3 regions of the Undibacterium sp. GW821-FHT11B02 genome follow, and region 1 is predicted to be linked to each of the others. Evidence: predicted binding sites of a transcription regulator. Region 1 holds the regulator's gene; each other region holds the start of a gene.
The links. The regulator sigma-54, encoded in region 1, starts transcription at its own class of promoters, with help from an activator protein. The targets are predictions, from matches to a motif close to TGGCANGNAANCTGCTTT.
Positions count from the first base shown of each region.

Region 2: the regulator sigma-54 is predicted to act here: its motif matches at 2,262-2,279, upstream of AC1RVX_RS10735 (pilin).
Region 3: the regulator sigma-54 is predicted to act here: its motif matches at 2,380-2,397, upstream of adh (aldehyde dehydrogenase).

Region 1 is NZ_JBXASD010000010.1:77,177-83,092, forward strand. It holds gene AC1RVX_RS21085 (enoyl-CoA hydratase/isomerase family protein) at 1-982, opposite strand, end outside; gene hpf (ribosome hibernation-promoting factor, HPF/YfiA family) at 1,587-1,934, opposite strand; gene AC1RVX_RS21095 (RNA polymerase factor sigma-54) at 2,043-3,530, opposite strand; gene lptB (LPS export ABC transporter ATP-binding protein) at 3,542-4,294, opposite strand; gene lptA (lipopolysaccharide transport periplasmic protein LptA) at 4,295-4,846, opposite strand; gene lptC (LPS export ABC transporter periplasmic protein LptC) at 4,874-5,518, opposite strand; gene AC1RVX_RS21115 (KdsC family phosphatase) at 5,515-5,916, opposite strand, start outside.
Region 2 is NZ_JBXASD010000004.1:411,995-417,910, forward strand. It holds gene moaC (cyclic pyranopterin monophosphate synthase MoaC) at 1-207, shown strand, start outside; gene AC1RVX_RS10730 (PglL family O-oligosaccharyltransferase) at 244-1,950, opposite strand; gene AC1RVX_RS10735 (pilin) at 2,345-2,773, shown strand; gene AC1RVX_RS10740 (pilin) at 2,921-3,388, shown strand; gene AC1RVX_RS10745 (pilin) at 3,515-3,955, shown strand; gene AC1RVX_RS10750 (hypothetical protein) at 4,019-5,916, shown strand, end outside.
Region 3 is NZ_JBXASD010000006.1:83,273-89,188, forward strand. It holds gene AC1RVX_RS13865 (Tex family protein) at 1-2,170, shown strand, start outside; gene adh (aldehyde dehydrogenase) at 2,456-3,976, shown strand; gene AC1RVX_RS13875 (DUF779 domain-containing protein) at 4,342-4,731, shown strand; gene AC1RVX_RS13880 (sigma-54-dependent Fis family transcriptional regulator) at 4,732-5,916, opposite strand, start outside.

The sequences.
Region 1 (5,916 bases):
TGTTGTCTTTGTCCACCACCAAGGCACGTACTCCTTCCAGCACTTCGCCGTGTTTAAAGCAATGGCGCACTATGTTTCTTTCCATGCGCAGGCAATCGGATACGGTCATGCTGGCGCTGCGTCGCAGTTGTTCCAGTGTGACGGACATCAAAAGTGGAGAGCGTTTTTGCATGATGGCAAACGCCTGCTGTGCAAATTCAGATGTGTCTTGCTGCAAGTGTTTGCTGATCTCGATAGCACTGTTTCCGCTGAACAGAGTATCAATACTTGATCTGTTTGCTGCTAATCTGCTTTGGTCTGGCGCTGCCTGGCTGGCATACGGGGCAGCAAATTCGCGGATTGCCGTTTGCAAATCGGAGGCGGTACTTTGTTCCAGAAGTTGCATCAATGCAGGTATTTCTGAGGTAGGTATAAATACGTCGGCCAGCCCAGCATATAGTGCATCTGCGGCATTGATGATTTCACCTGTCAAACCCATGTAAGTACCTATCTGCCCTGGTGCACGTGACAGGAAGTAACCGCCGCCAACATCCGGGAACAGACCAATATTCACTTCCGGCATCGCCATCTTGGTACGTTCTGTAACGATGCGCAGGCGGCTGTCACTGCCTGCCTGGGCGATACCCATGCCACCACCCATGACCACGCCATTCATCAGCGCGATATAAGGTTTGGGATAGAAATGGATTAAATGATTTAGTGCATATTCTTCAGTGAAAAAATCTTCCAGTAAGGCCGAATCACCTTTGGGTGTTGCAGTACCCACGTCATAAAAGAAACGGATGTCGCCGCCGGCACAGAAGGCTTTTTCGCTACTGCCATGGATAAGCACTGCACGCACATTGCTATCTTCTTGCCAGGCCAGTAAGCTCGTGGTGAGCGCACGCACCATCTCCAGTGACAATGAGTTCAAGGCTTTTGGCCGGTCCAAGGTGATGTAGCCGATGTTATTCTTGACAGAAGTGAGGACAAATTCGCTCATGGTGATTGACTATAGGGAGAGGATGAAGCTGTTATTTTAGCTTTGTCAGAGATGCGCGTCACGGAGCGCATGATCATATATGGAAATCGTGTGACGAACGCTTGGTCGTGGTTTTGATTTTGGGGTTGTTTTTTGACTTTAAACCGCTTGGGACGTAGCAATTTGTGCTTCACAGAAAATGGATCAGAAAGCTTCGTGTTTGAGCCGAAGGCGAGTTTCGAAGCTTTCCCATTTTTTGGGATGCACAAATTGTGCTGAAGCATAGCGTAAGCACCCGAAGGGCAAGTCTGCGGTCGCCTTTTCTTTGGATACTTGCTTTTGGCGAAGCAAAAGAAAGTATCTCGGCCGCCGGGCCGAGACCCGGCTTGTATCTACAAAGAGCAATCGTTTTCATCAAAGTATGGGAGGTAACAAATGACTTTGGAGCGCCCGCCATATTCCTGACCACCTATGAGTTACAGTAATATGTGCACAGCTTGTCAGAGAGCAATCAATTTAGTGAATTAAATATATGATTTATTTCAAACCCTGCACCCAACAAAAAAGGACGCTTTTCGCGTCCTTGTTTTGGATACCCGCAACCCGAAGGCAGGGGTGGTAAGTCTTATGAAGCCGATGCCGGATCAGGTATGTGCTTGATGGCGTCGTGCTGATGGTTCTGAATCTTGTCTTTGTGCTTGATGACCTGACGATCCAGTTTGTCTACCAGCGTATCAATCGCTGCATACAGATCATGAGCCAGACTTTCAACATGAATATCTTTGCCACTGATATGCAAATTAATGTCGGCTTTGTGTCGTTTTTCCTTTTCCCGGAGCTTGTCCACCGTCAGGATGACGGCGATATCAATGACCTGGTCGAAATGTCGCCTGATACGTTCTAGTTTGGTATGTACATATTCACGAATTGCAGGAGTTACTTCGACGTGATGTCCACTGATGGTGAGATTCATACTGTGCTCCTATAGTGATGTTGCTTGCTGTAACGATAAGCTCATTGCTGTCTTATTGCCTTGAGCTAAATCATATATAGCAATTCAAACCGTGATTACAAGGACTGCTTACAAAGATTTACGCAAACTCACTGGGGGGATTTTGAGGGCTTCACGGTATTTGGCAACTGTCCGTCGGGCAATTACCATGCCCTGTTCACCCAGCATGTCTGCAATTTTGCTATCAGAGAGTGGGCTTTTCTGGTCTTCTGCTCCTATCAACTGCTTGATGAGTGCGCGTATCGCGGTGGAAGATGCTTCTCCCCCTGTTTCCGTCGCGACATGGCTGCCGAAAAAGTATTTCAACTCAAACATGCCGTGAGGGGTCAGCATGTATTTTTGAGTTGTTACACGTGAGATAGTGCTCTCGTGTAATCCTAGTGTATCAGCAATTTCGCGCAAAACAAGGGGGCGCATGGCAACAGCACCGTGCGTGAAAAAATTGCGTTGTCTTTCAACTATCGCTTGTGCAACGCGCAAAATGGTGTCGAAACGTTGCCGCATATTCTTGATGAGCCAGCGCGCTTCCTGCAGCTGTGAGCCCAACCCACCTTCACCACGATTTTGCTTCATGATGTTGGCATACATGCTGCTGACACGCAATTTGGGCATAACATCCTGATTCAGCATGACTTGCCAGCCATTACCTGATTTCTTGACGATAACATCCGGCACAACATAATCAGATTCATCGACCGCAAAGTCGATGCCAGGGCGGGGTTTGCATAGCCTGATGACAGTTTGTGCGTCGCGCAAATCTTCGTCATCACAGTCAAGAATTTTCTTGAGTTTGGTGAAATCTCTTTGTGCAAATAAGGTCAGTTGCGTTTCAACAATTTGCAACGCCAGCCTGCGTGTCACGAAAGCAACTTTTGGCAAACGCTTGATTTGCAGGGCCAGGCATTCTGAAGGTGTGCGAGCGCCCACACCTGCCGGGTCAAAGCTTTGTAGCATGTTTAAGGCAAACGCCAGCTCTTCTGGTTCGACACATAATTCCAGTGGCAGGCTAGCATGGATTTCTTCCAGGGTTTCCGTCAGGTAGCCATTGTTGTCGATGGCGTCAATCATCAGCTCGACCAGGGCGCGGTCACGGGGTTCGCGCAGGTTCAAGCGCATTTGTTCTTGCAGATGTTCTCGCAGCGTGATGTGGGCGGCACCTAGTTGCGGGCGACCATCTTCATCGTCACTGCTCTTGCTGCCGTGATGCACATCATCAAAACTCCAGTCATCTTCACTGGCGCTGGTTGCCTCGTTGCTGATGGCGGTGTCCGTTTCACCTTGCGGCTCGGCAGTGCTACTGCTTTCATCTCGTACGGCGGGTGCTTCCATGCCGGCATCAGCCGCTGTGCTGCTGGTATTGATGGCACCGTCGGCCAACAGCCGTACGGCATGGTCCAGCGGGTCATCCACACGCTCCAGCATGGGATTTTCTATGAGCAGGGTTTCCAGTTCCTGGTGCAATTCCAATGTGGACAATTGCAGCAATCGTATCGATTGCTGCAATTGAGGCGTCAATGCCAGATGCTGGGAAGTACGTAGTTGCAGGCTTTGTTTCATGATGATTCCCGTCACATCCGGAAATGTTCCCCCAGATAGACGCGACGCACGGATTCATTTTGTATGATGTCATCCGGCTTGCCGCTGGCCAGTACTGCCCCCTGATTGATGATGTAGGCATGATCACAGATGCCCAGGGTTTCACGTACGTTATGGTCGGTAATCAACACGCCGATGCCACGTTCCTTGAGAAAACGCACAATACGCTGGATTTCGATTACGGCAATCGGGTCAACGCCGGCAAAGGGCTCGTCCAGCAAGACAAAACGCGGATTGGTAGCCAGTGCACGGGCAATTTCTACACGTCGGCGTTCGCCACCTGACAGCGACAGCGCCTGGTTTTCCCTGATCTTTTCAATTTGTAAATCGGCCAACAGGGCGTCGAGCCTGTTGGTGATGGCATCTTCGGAAAGAAATTTTCCGTTGGCATCTTTTTGTAATTCCAGCACAGCACGGATATTGTCTTCTACCGTCAGTTTGCGAAAAACGGAAGCTTCCTGAGGCAGGTACGATAAACCAAGCACGGCCCTTTGGTGTATAGGCAGTTGCGAGACATTGACATCATCGATAGTGATATCGCCGGCGTCGGATGGCACCAGGCCAACAATCATGTAGAAAGAGGTGGTTTTACCGGCACCGTTCGGGCCAAGCAAGCCAACCACTTCACCACTTTTCACTTCCAGCGATACATCGCGCACCACCTGGCGCGCGCCATAGCGTTTTTGCAATCCCTTGACGAGCAAGGTACTAGGCTTGGCACTCATTTAATTGGTCTGTTTGGGTTGCAAGGTGATTTTGACGCGGCCAGCACCGTCTACATGCTGACCAGTGGTTGAATTGGTACCGATGGCAATATCATTTTTACTGTCGTAGGACAAGTATTCGCCTTCCTGTTCCTGAGTGACCTTTTTGCCCTCCAGGTAGCGCACTTTGGCTTTGGAGATGAATTTGACGATCTCTGTTGTCTGATTGTATTCAGCACGGTCGGCTTCGCCTTCTACCCACAGATCGGGGCCGCCATCGCGTTTTTGCCGGAAGCTGACTTTTTTGCCGACACCACCAGTCAGTACCACAAACTGGTCACCATTTGGTGCTTCGGTGACGACGGCTTTTTCAGAGTTCACTATTAGCGTACCGCGTATCAGTTGCACACCTTTGGATAAGATACGTACGCTGTTTTTTCCATCGCTTTCAGAATAGCCGGCTTCTATCGTGGTTTCCTTGAAGCTGTCAGCTTTTTCTGCGCTTGCTGGTGTATGGATAAAAACAAAGCCGGCCAGCCCCAGACACTGGGTAAGGGAGCGTGTCAATTTCATCTGTTTCATTGGCAAATATCGCTTTCTCTATTTGGATGGTGTAGGGGGCTCAGGGTCACGCTTCTTTAAATGTATGTGCACCTTGCTTAACAGGGCCAGATGCTGGGTGGAATTGTTGGCCACCATGCCGACTGCGGTGGTGTCCACTTTTCCCGTTTTTACAATAATGGGTTTGTCGGTTTTGACAATGTCATCGTCAGGTAGCAGCAACAAATAACTGGTCTCCAGACGCATGAATTGTGAGCTGAGGCCTTCGGGCCTTTCCATGCTGACATGGTCATACAGACGCACTTCATCATGTTCACGTTTGGGGGTGGTAACCGTAGATTTTTGTGACACCACAGCCAGGTCAGCCAGCAGGTGCAAAGGCGGACGATCTACATCAAAGCTATTAATTTGTGGGCGCTGGATTTCTATATTGTCCGTGCGCGGAAGGTGGATCAGGCGCTGGCCGGTGATGTGGTAATTCGCCTTGCCATTATTCGATAGCCGGATAAAATTGAAATTTTCCACATAATAATCCGGTGCAGAACGTGCCGACGAACGGTTTTGTTCGTCATTCGCATTCCGGCGTATTAGTTCCATGACCCAAATGGTACCAAGGGTAATGACACCCAGCAGAATGATCGCCAGCCAGATGCGAAAGCGGTCTATGGTCATGTGATGTTTCATGACAGGTATGCCCCAATCGCCTTGTCATATTTGTTCTGGGCACGCAGGATGAAGTCGCAGACTTCGCGTGCGGCACCTTTGCCACCAATGGCAGCTGTGACGTAGTTCACTCTTTGCCTGACTTCGGCATGGGCATTCGGTACGCTGGCAGAAAAGCCGCAGCGCATCAGTATTGGCAAGTCGATGATGTCGTCACCGATGAAGCCGCAAGACTTCTCTGCAATATTGAGTTCTGCTATCAGTTGCAGGAAGGCTGATTTTTTATCGTGTATGCCCTGACGCACGTGGGTAATGCCAAGATCACTGGCGCGCTTGCTGACGATTGGTGATTGCCTGGCGCTGATGATAGCCGTGGCAATGCCAGCCTGTTGCAATAGTTTGATGCCTTGGCCGTCAAG
Region 2 (5,916 bases), on a different contig from region 1:
GCACAGGTTGAAACAATTGGTAAAACCGGTGTCGAAATGGAAGCGCTGACCGCTGTTCAGGTCGGCCTGCTGACCATTTACGACATGTGCAAGGCAGTTGACCGGGGCATGGTCATGACAGATGTACGCGTGCTGGAGAAACATGGCGGTAAATCCGGTGACTGGGTTAGCCTGATTGATGATCAGCAAGATAAGGTAACAAAATAAAGAACGCCGTCAAAATAGCAAGGCATCTCCCTGAATTTATGGCGCATCACGTGGCGGCATCGTGACAAAAATGGCCTTGTAGCGTTCATCCTGGGCGGATTTGGCTTTCCAGTAATCCCAGTATTCCGCATAGGCTGTCGGGTGCAGGCGCTGCAGAGTCAGCATGGCGCGTTCCGCTTTCTTGGGTTGCCCATTCAATACATAAGTTTCAGCCAGCTTGTTGATGATATGCACAAAACCAAATCGCGCACCCCACTTTTCCAGATAAGCAATTTCTGCCGCTGACATGCCTTCGTGCGGGTTGATTCTGGTCAGGATGAAGTATTCAAAGAATTGCGGAAAAAGAGTAAACGCAGGTTTTTGCATAGGTGCCTGCGGCGCGCTATAACCTGACTGTTCCGTGCGTAAAGCCTGAAAACCGGCAACAACTCGCTGAAAATCCAGACTGATCAAGGCCATCAACAACAGCGATACAGCCACTAGCACGGACAGGGTACTTGGTACCAACCTCACGCCATCCGTTGGCCAGCGCATCTGATGCACCATTCCCATAAGGATACCTACCGGCATCAATACATAGGCATACCACAAAGGAAATTCAACCATGCTGTGCACCATCACGGCTACAAAGCACAAACGGGCAAACTGAATCGCCAGATTAGCTGAAGGTCTGATACAGGTTTGAACAAACCACCACACCAGCGTCAACATAAACACCAAAGTGAACGGCCAGCCCAGTTCTGCAGCAAAATTCAAGATCAAGTTATGGGCATGTTCAGCATAGGTACCAGAAGCCAGATCTGCCGCTATCCTGACCTGTTCGGCCCCAAAGCCAAACCAGCCTATACCAAAGAACGGGTGTTCTGCCGCCATGCGCCAAGCCTGCGACCACAAGACCATGCGCTCGGACCGTCCGCCTACGTGTTCGGCAATTGAGCCGCCATTAAACCCAAATACCTCTCCCAAAGAGGGTAAGGCCGCGACCATACCGGCATATAACAGGGCCATGGCGATACAAAATACCAGGCTGACATGTTTTTCAATTGTGTTACCGTTGATCGCAGAGCGTCCCAGGCAGCACATCAAGACAAAAGCGGGAACAATCACCCAACCTATGCGGGAATGCGTCAACGTCAGCCCCCAAAGCAGGAAAATCACTGCCGCTATCGCCAGCCATGTTGGCATCTTGCGTGCTCTGTATAGATAGAAAGTTGAAGCAAGAGCAAAGCAAAGCAGCAAAGCCAGTTGATTCGGTTGTGCCACATTGGCAAACGGACGCATGAAAGGCTGGGTATTCGTCGCAATATACATAACGAATGGCCAGGCATATATGCCAGATAACTGTATACATTGCAAAACTACCGACAACAGACCAGCAAACAGGTGGGCAATGGCAAGCGCCTGACACAGTAACACCACGCCCCCCTCTTTTGCCGCCCAGGTTGCCCCCATCATGATTGCAGCGATCAGTGCCACTATATATAGAAGGGGCAGGATGATGTCAGCCGCGTTTTCAAGAAGGCCAGCGACAAACTGCATGGCTATCCATAACAGCAAACCCGCAAACAGATAAATAATGGCGGGTATTTGCAACCGTGGCGCTTTCTCCGCTGCGAGAAATGCAAAAGCCAGCACCAGACCCAATATGCTCAGGACGTCATGATAATAAGTACGGTAAGGATGAATATGAAAAGGATGGGCGTAAGAACAAATTAACAAAAAAACAAAAATAGCAATAGCCATTGTTGATTTTTCTCTCAAAAATACGCTAGGAACCATGTAGCAGTCTGCTTTTCATATTGACGACAAGTAAATTATCTCACGGCGACGAACACAATACAGGCCAGATCAGACAACAAAAATCGTCAATTAACAAATTCTGTCACTGCCATTTCCTGCACTGACAAAAAATGGCAGCACAAGTAAGCAGATGTAAAAAAATCGACTGCCTTTGTTGCACCCATGCCAGAATATGGCTGGCAAGCAACTTGCTTGTCCTGAGCTAGCTTCTGAACTGTCTTTGTTTTGATCAGAAGTTTCTCGTTTAAAAAAGCTGGCACATATCATGCTTATAGGTGAGTGCAGCACTTAATATAGCCTTGTTTCACTTCAATTTTAAGGATTTATCATGAAAACTATGCAAAAGGGTTTTACCCTTATCGAATTGATGATCGTTGTAGCGATTATCGGTATTCTGGCTGCTGTTGCTATTCCTGCTTACCAGGATTACACAGTTAAATCCAAAGTATCTGAAATCGGCAGTCTGATCGCTCCTGCATTGGCACAAGCTGGTGTAATGTGCTCTGGTGGTACTTTGGCATCCGCAACAAACAACTCCAACATGGGCATTCCAACTGACGTTTCCATCGCTGGCAAATACGTCAATAAGATTGCTGCTTCTGGTGCAAGCGCAACTGCAATCACAATGACAGCAACATTGCAAACTTTGGCTGAATTGGGCTCTGCAAGTGCTGGTACAGTTACATACACTGGCGCATGTGGCGTAGGTTCCCTGCGTTGGACAGTATCTGGCAGCATCCCTCCTAAATACTTCCCTAAAGCATAATTTAGCTTAAGTATTGATGGCATGAAGAATAGGGAGATTCAAACATCTCCCTATTTTTTTAGAGATGCCGTCGCAGGCTGCAGTAAAGTCGTTTTGTATTGCTTTTGGTTTTTTTTTGGCTTCCAATAAAGAACGTAAGGTGTACACATGAAAACTCAGATCAACCGCTTAACAGCGATACAGTATGCACAACGTGGATTTACATTAATTGAATTAATGATCGTTGTCGCCATCATCGGTATTTTGGCAGCAGTCGCCATACCGGCATATCAGGATTACACAGTGAAATCGAAGGTTGCTGAAGTAGGCAGCCTGGTCAGCCCGGCATTGCAAGTTGCTGGTGTGATGTGCTCTGGGGGTACCCTGGCATCGGCAAGTAGCAATTCAGCTGCTGGCATACCAACTGATGTGTCAATTTCAGGCAAGTATGTTAACAAAATAGCCATGAGTGGCGGTACCACCACGTCAGTGACGGTAACGGCAACCATGCAAACTCTGGCAGAATTGGGAAGCGCCAGTTCGGGAACCATTATCTATAACGGGACTTGCGGTGTAGGTTCATTACGCTGGACAGTTACTGGCACGGTTCCTGCTAAGTACTTGCCCAAGGCTTAATTAAGGCATCGTTCTTCATATTTGGAACCGGTACCAAAAAGCTGACCCAATCAACATCTGCCAGCTCAGGAAATTTCCAAGCAATGAAGGACTTGCCATATGAAAAAACAAAATAAAAACTTAACAATGACTCAGTACGCTCAACGCGGCTTTACATTAATTGAATTAATGATCGTGGTTGCCATTATTGGTATTTTGGCGGCAGTCGCGATACCGGCTTATCAGGATTACACTGTTAAAGCAAAAGTGGCTGAAGTAGGAAGTTTGGTTAGCCCGGCATTGCAAGTTGCTGGCGTGATGTGCTCTGGCGGCACGCTGGCGTCCGCCACCAACAATTCGACTGCAGGCATCCCTACTGATGTGTCTATTGCGGGCAAGTATGTTAACAAAATTGGCATCAGTGGCGGTACGACGACTTCGGTGACGATCACGGCAACGCTGCAAACTCTGTCTGAGTTGGGAGGCGCAAGTGCAAAAACCGTTGTATACACAGGTGCTTGTGGTGTAGGATCATTACGGTGGACTGTCAGCGGTACGATTCCGACAAAGTATTTACCTAAAGCTTAAGCTGTCGCTTAATTTAGTTGCAAAACAGGAGGTCTTAGACCTCCTTCTTTTTTTTAAAAATCGATGACAAAAGACCGTATCCCGTTATTCGCGCTCTTACTGGTTCTGGTTTTGACATTTTTTGTCTATCAACCTGGGCTAAGCGGCTACTTCCTGTTTGACGACAGCGTCAATATCCTCGAGAACAATAAGCTGCACATAGCGAGTCTTGACTGGTCAGGGTTAAAGCAAGCAGCCATGTCAGGTACGGCTGGCATGCTTGGCCGGCCCATCAGTATGCTAAGTTTTGCCCTGGATTATCTGGTCGCAGAAAATAACCCTGGCCAATTCAAACTTACCAACCTGATTATTCATTTGCTCAATGGTATTTGTGTGTATTTCTTTAGCACATTGCTGTTGAAAGCCCATCGCACAAGATTTGCCAACAGCATTCCACTAGGAAATGCTGGTTGGGTCAGTGTATGCATTGCCGCCGCCTGGTTACTGCATCCTTTGAATCTATCTGGTGTGCTGTATGTCGTGCAACGTATGACCAGCCTGAGCAGTCTGTTTTGTCTTCTTGGCTTGATTTGTTATGTGCACGGCCGTTTGCAGATGGCAAGCAACAGTAAGGGCTGGCTATACGTATTTACTGCTTTTTTTATTTTCACTCCACTGGCGATTTTTAGTAAAGAAAACGGTGCCCTGTTACCATTTTTCTTTTTTTTGACCGAATGCATTTTCTTTGGCTTTGAAGCGCCGCTTCTTTCCAGAAAATTACTCAAGACCTTATACGTCTGCACCTTGGCGATACCACTGCTGGGGATATGTATTTTTCTGGCATTGCATCCAGAATGGCTGGGCAATACTTATAAAATACGCGACTTCACCCTGGCTGAACGCCTGCTGACTGAAGCACGCATAGTCTGGTTTTATGTACGCCTGGTATTTGTGCCGGACATCAATGTGCTGGGGCTGTTCCATGACGATATTCCCTTATCCAAGGACTGGCTGGAACCCATTACCACCCTGCCCGCCTGTCTGGGAATATTGGGATTGGGAATAGCCGGTATCGTTGGTTATAAGCGCATGCCTATTGCTGCCTATGGCATATTGTTTTTCCTGGTAGGCCATAGTATGGAGTCCAGCTTCATTCCTCTGGAATTAATTCATGAACACAGGAACTACCTGCCTTCTTTCGGTCTGATTTTTGCCCTGATGTTCTACCTGTTTGTACCCGGCAAGCACAACGAAAGCATGAAAATCCGCAGTTTATTGGCAATTTTCATCCTGATCATGCTTGGCAGCATCAGTTATCTGAGAGCAGTTCAATGGGGTGACGCTGTAGAAATGAAACTGAAGGAAGTCGCCCACCATCCGGAGTCTCTCCGGGCCAATATGGATATCGCGGCATTTTATTCAGCGTTACCAGCGACAAATCAGATAGAAGCTGATGAATACTACAACAAGGCATACTCGTTTTACGCCAAGGCAGCCGAATTATCACCCTCGGACACGCTGGGCTTAATGGGTTTGATTTCATTGAATGCCAATAGAACGATGCCAGTTGAAGAGACATGGGTGTCCGCGCTAACGCAACGCTTGACTAAATTCCCATTTGCCACCAATACTGGAAACTCTTTGTCAAGATTAAGTCAGTGCACGATAGCTAAAAACTGCCAGGGAATTGATATCATCGTTGGACAGTTGTTTGAGGCCGCGTTCAAAAATCCGACATTGGCGGGTAAAACAAAAACACAATTACTGTTTGCCTGGAGTGATTATTTGCTGCAAATCCGTCAAGATCACGCCGCGACCTTGCAAGCTGTTCGCGAAGCTGCGGCGCTGGCACCAACTGATATTGACGCACAAATGAATACCGCAATCGTCCTCGTGAATTTGAAATTGAACGAAGAAGCAAAAAAACAAATTGCCGTGGTTCGCCAGCTTGATCATTTACAAACGCATGCCAGTTCCCTGAC
Region 3 (5,916 bases), on a different contig from region 1:
CCTGCGTTACCTGCGCGAGCTGGAAGACCGCCGCACCGCCATCATCGCTTCCATAGAAGAACAGGGCAAGATGACACCAGTACTGCTGGACGCCATCACCCATGCTGAAGACAAGACCCGTCTGGAAGACTTGTACCTGCCATACAAACCCAAGCGCCGCACCAAAGCCCAGATCGCCGTCGAAGCTGGCCTGTTGCCGCTGGCCGATGCCTTGCTGGCTGACCCCATGCTGAACCCGGATACGGAAGCAGCAAATTACCTGAAGCCAGCCTTCACGACCGACAATGGTGACAACCCTGGTGTACCGGATGCCAAAGCTGCGCTTGACGGTGCCCGCCAGATCTTGATGGAGCGTTTTGCCGAAGATGCGACCCTGCTGCAAGCCTTGCGTGAATACCTGAATGACCATGGCATCGTGGAATCCAAGGTTGTCGCTGGCAAAGAAGAAGCCGGTGAAAAATTTGCCGACTATTTCGATTATTCCGAAACCCTGGGCACTATCCCTTCCCACCGCGCCTTGGCGCTGTTCCGTGGTCGTCGTGAAGAAATGCTGACGGTCAGCCTGCGCCTGGATAGCGAAGAAGAAAAACCAAAATGGGATGCGCCGTTGAACCCATGCGAAAGCCGTATTGCGGCCCGCTTTGGTGTCAGCCAGAAAGACCGCCCTGCAGATAAATGGCTGGTCGATACCGTACGCTGGGCCTGGCGCGTTAAAGTCTTCATGCATCTGGACACCGAATTAATGGGCAAGCTGCGCGAAACCGCAGAAATCGAAGCCATCAATGTGTTTGCCCGTAACCTGAAAGCCTTGTTGCTGGCCGCCCCTGCTGGCCCGCGCGCCACCATGGGCCTGGACCCTGGCCTGCGTACCGGTGTCAAAGTAGCGATAGTGGATGCAACCGGCAAGGTCGTTGAGTATGCGACCATTTACCCGCATCAGCCACGCAATGACTGGGATGGTTCCCTGCACGTATTGGCACAACTTGCAGCCAAACATAATGTCTCGCTGATCTCTATCGGCAATGGTACGGCTTCGCGTGAAACCGACAAGCTGGCAGGCGATCTGATCAAGCTCAAGCCTGAACTCAAGCTGACCAAGATCGTGGTATCTGAAGCAGGCGCATCGGTATATTCTGCTTCTGAATTTGCTTCAAAGGAATTGCCTGACCTGGATGTGTCCATCCGCGGTGCGGTATCGATTGCCCGCCGCTTGCAAGATCCATTGGCAGAACTGGTAAAGATTGATCCTAAATCCATCGGTGTAGGTCAATATCAGCATGATGTCAGCCAGTCGCAATTGGCGCGCTCACTTGATGCAGTGGTCGAAGATTGTGTGAACGCGGTTGGTGTGGATGTGAATACAGCGTCCGCGCCTTTGCTGGCGCGCGTGTCTGGCTTGTCATCCAGCGTCGCGCAAAGCATCGTCAATTTCCGCGATGCCAAGGGCATGTTCAACTCGCGTTCAGACTTGCGTGCGGTACCGCGCCTGGGTGACAAAACTTTTGAACAGGCGGCCGGCTTCTTGCGCATCATGAATGGCAGTAACCCGCTGGATGCTTCTGCAGTCCACCCGGAATCTTATCCACTGGTAGAAAAAATCCTGGCGGATATCAAAAAGGATGTGAAGGGTGTCATTGGTGATACTGGTCTGCTGAAATCCCTGAACCCAGCCAAATACGCCGACGAGAAATTCGGCGTGCCCACCATTACCGACATCATCGGCGAATTGGAAAAACCTGGTCGCGACCCACGTCCTGAATTTACTACTGCGACGTTTAAAGATGGCGTCGAAGAAATCAAGGACTTGCGTCCAGATATGATTTTGGAAGGTGTAGTCACCAACGTCGCCGCCTTTGGTGCTTTCGTTGATATTGGTGTGCATCAGGATGGTCTGGTACATATCTCTGCCTTGTCCAACACCTTCGTCAAAGACCCGCATACCGTGGTCAAGGCAGGCCAGGTCGTCAAGGTGAAAGTACTGGAAGTGGATGTCAAACGCCAGCGTATCGCGCTGACCATGCGTCTGACAGACGCTGCACCGGTAGCAGGCAGCAAGCCTGAACAGCGCGGTGACCGTAACGATGCCAAACGCATGAATCAGCATCGTGCACAAGCACCTGCCCCGGCAGGCAATGCGATGGCTGCCGCGTTTGCCAAATTGCGCGGCTAAGTTACTTCCCTGATCGTCAGACTGTCCCAATTTGTGACAGTCTGACCAGTGTTGCGAAAAAAAGTGACACTCTCCCTGCTCCAAGTAATCCTCGCGCCAGTCCCTGATCTCCGCCCTGGCCACACCCCACCTTCCCTGCTCCCTCTATACAAACCGTCTCACGCTATCAGCGTGCACACTGTTTTTCTTTATGGCAAACATATCCGGCTTGGCACGCCATTTGCGTTGTTGTATGTGTCGCATTGAGTATGCGCACCCTCACACAAACATACGGAGACCTCCATCATGAACATGGCAGACATCAGCAAACTGGGTATCAGCAATCCTTTCGCCAAGCGCTACGATAATTTTATCGGCGGCAAATTTGTTGCACCGGTCAAAGGCGAGTATTTCGAGAATATCAGCCCCATCATGGGCCAGGCCTTTTGTGAAGTCGCACGTTCGACAGCAGAAGACGTGGAACTGGCACTGGATGCCGCCCATGCTGCCAAGAAAGCCTGGGGAAAAACCTCATTGGCTGAGCGCTCCAACATACTGAATAAAATTGCCGACCGCATGGAAGCCAATCTGAGCCTGCTGGCAACGGCAGAGACCATAGACAACGGCAAACCCATACGTGAAACCATGGCAGCCGATATTCCTCTTGCCATCGATCACTTCCGTTATTTCGCTGGCTGCATACGGGCGCAAGAAGGTTCAGTCGCACAAATTGATGACCAGACTTACGCCTATCATTTCCATGAACCTCTGGGTGTGGTCGGACAAATCATTCCATGGAATTTCCCTATCCTGATGGCTGTCTGGAAGATGGCACCCGCGCTGGCAGCAGGTAATTGCATCGTCCTGAAACCAGCTGAACAAACACCAGCGTCCATCATGGTGCTGATCGATTTGATCAAGGATTTATTGCCACCCGGTGTATTGAATATCGTCAATGGTTTTGGTCTGGAAGCTGGCAAGCCACTGGCTACCAGCAAACGCATCGCCAAGATTGCCTTCACTGGTGAAACTGGTACTGGCCGCCTGATCATGCAATATGCGTCGCAGAATATCATCCCCGTGACTTTGGAACTGGGTGGCAAATCGCCAAACATTTTCTTTGCCGACGTCATGGATCACGACGACGCCTTCTTTGATAAATGCCTGGAAGGTTTTGCCATGTTCGCGCTGAACCAGGGCGAAGTCTGCACCTGCCCTTCCCGCGTGCTGATACAGGAATCGATCTATGATCAATTCATGGCAAGAGCCATCAAGCGTGTTGCCGCCATCAAGCAAGGCAATCCACTCGACAGCACAACCATGATAGGTGCGCAGGCGTCCCATGAACAATTGGAAAAAATCCTGTCCTATCTGGACATAGGCAAACAGGAAGGTGCCAAACTCTTGCTGGGCGGTGAAAGAAATATGCTGGATGGCGACCTGGCCAATGGTTACTACGTCAAACCTACCATTTTCCAGGGCCACAACAAGATGCGCATCTTCCAGGAAGAAATCTTTGGCCCAGTAGTGTCGGTGACCACGTTCAAGGATGAAGAAGAAGCACTGTCTATTGCCAACGATACCTTGTACGGCCTCGGTTCTGGTCTGTGGACACGCGATGGTTCACGCGCCTTCCGCGTCGGCCGTGGGATAGAAGCTGGCCGCGTCTGGACCAATTGCTACCATCTGTATCCCGCCCATGCAGCATTTGGCGGTTACAAACAATCCGGCATAGGTCGTGAAAATCACAAGATGATGCTGGATCACTATCAGCAAACCAAGAACCTGTTGGTGAGCTATAACCCGAATGCGATGGGGTTCTTTTGATTGACATTTAAGACCTCTCAACACAGAGGCACAGAGGAAGGAAAGGCGGCTCGCATGCCGCCTTCGTTCGGCAGGCAAGTAGCATGCTACTTGAATTCCCTGCTGCACCACAGAGAAGAGTAAGAGAAGGTCAAAACACTTTCTTGTATTCTATCTCTGTGTCTTTATAAAAGTAGAAGCGCAAAGACAAAATTTAAGAGGCATCATTCCTAGTTTTCTCTTGCCTTCCTCTGTGGTGAAGTAAGGGTTTCAAGCGACATGTCGCTTGCTTACGTAACGATAAATTTTTGCAAAAGTTTATTCCCTCCTCCGTGTCTCTGTGGTGAGCTTTTTGGACTTAAACATAAACAAACACGATAAGCAAAATGACCACAACACCCGCCCGCGTCACAGCTACTCCCGCCGCGCTGGAATTTATTAGTGCGTTGAAAGCCAAATACGGACCGCTGTTATTCTTCCAGTCTGGTGGCTGCTGTGACGGCAGTTCACCGCTCTGCTACGCCAGGAATGAATATGGCATAGGCGATGCCGATGTGTATCTGGGTGAGCTTGACGGCACGCCGTTTTACATGGGTAGTGAACAGTTTGAATACTGGCGGCACACACAATTGATCATCGATGTAGTGGACGGCATGGGTGGCATGTTTTCTCTCGACAATGGTACGGGAAAACGCTTCCTGACACGTTCGCGTCTGTTCACCGATGAAGAAAATGATTTGCTCGGCACCACCGTGCTGCATGGTCCGCAAGTTTAATCATTCGTCCTTCAAAGTCGCCAGTTTGCGGTAAATCGTATTACGCGACACACCCAGGGTTTTGGCAGCGGCAGATACATTGCCCTGATGCTGTTGCAAAGTCAGTTGTATGGCATCCATTTCCAATGCTTCCAGGCTTGATGCAGCCTGGGTAGCCGTTGCAGGCAAGGTGACTGGCGCTTTCACCAAAGCGACATCCTCCAAAAAATCTTCGGGAAGATGTTCCAGCCGGATTTCCATATCAGCGTCCGTCATGACGATGGCTGTGCGCAATAAATTCGTCAATTGACGGAAGTTGCCTGGCCAGCCATGCGCGTGGAAGACTTGCATGACTTCGGCTGTAATTTTGTACTGCCGGCCCTCGCTCTCTGTCGTCAACACTTTCTCTATAACGATGCCAAGGTCTGAGCGTTCACGCAAAGGGGGCAGTCGTACCACTAACCCATTCAGACGGTAATACAAGTCGTCACGGAATTCGCCTTTGCTGATCATCTCGCGCAGGTTGCGATTGGTGGCACAGATCAGGGCCAGGTTGACGGGAATGGATTTGCTGCTGCCCAGTGGGGTCACCATGCGCTCTTGCAGGACGCGTAGCAAACGTGCCTGCAGGTTCAATGGCATATCACCAATTTCATCCAGGAAAAGCGTGCCGCCATTCGCCTGCAGTATCTTGCCTATATTGCCCTTCTTGCGCGCCCCGGTGAAAGCACCGTCTTCATAGCCAAATAATTCTGACTCAATCAGGGTTTCCGGTATCGAGGCGCAGTTGACCGCAACAAAGGGGCCGGATTTGCGCGGCGAATCATTGTGTACGGCCTGGGCCAGCAATTCCTTGCCGGTGCCGGTTTCCCCTGTCACCAGGATGGAGATATCCCGCCCAATGACGCGCTTGAGTTTATCTATCGCGCGGGCAACTTGTTCGTCCCCGGTATCCAGATAATGCAGACTGGACAGTTTGGGTCTGGCATCAGCTTGTTGTACTGGTTGCGCTTCACGTGCATTGTCGAGCACATGCCTGGCTGCTGCGGACTGGCGCTTCAGGCTCTGACTTTTGGCAAAAACACGCACGCCATTGTGCAGGCACAGCGTCAACAAACCCGGCGCTGCTGTGCGGTAATGCTCGTGCAGGGCAGATACCGGCAAGCCAAACAGAGATGAGAAAGTATGCGTTTGCAAGGCAGACAA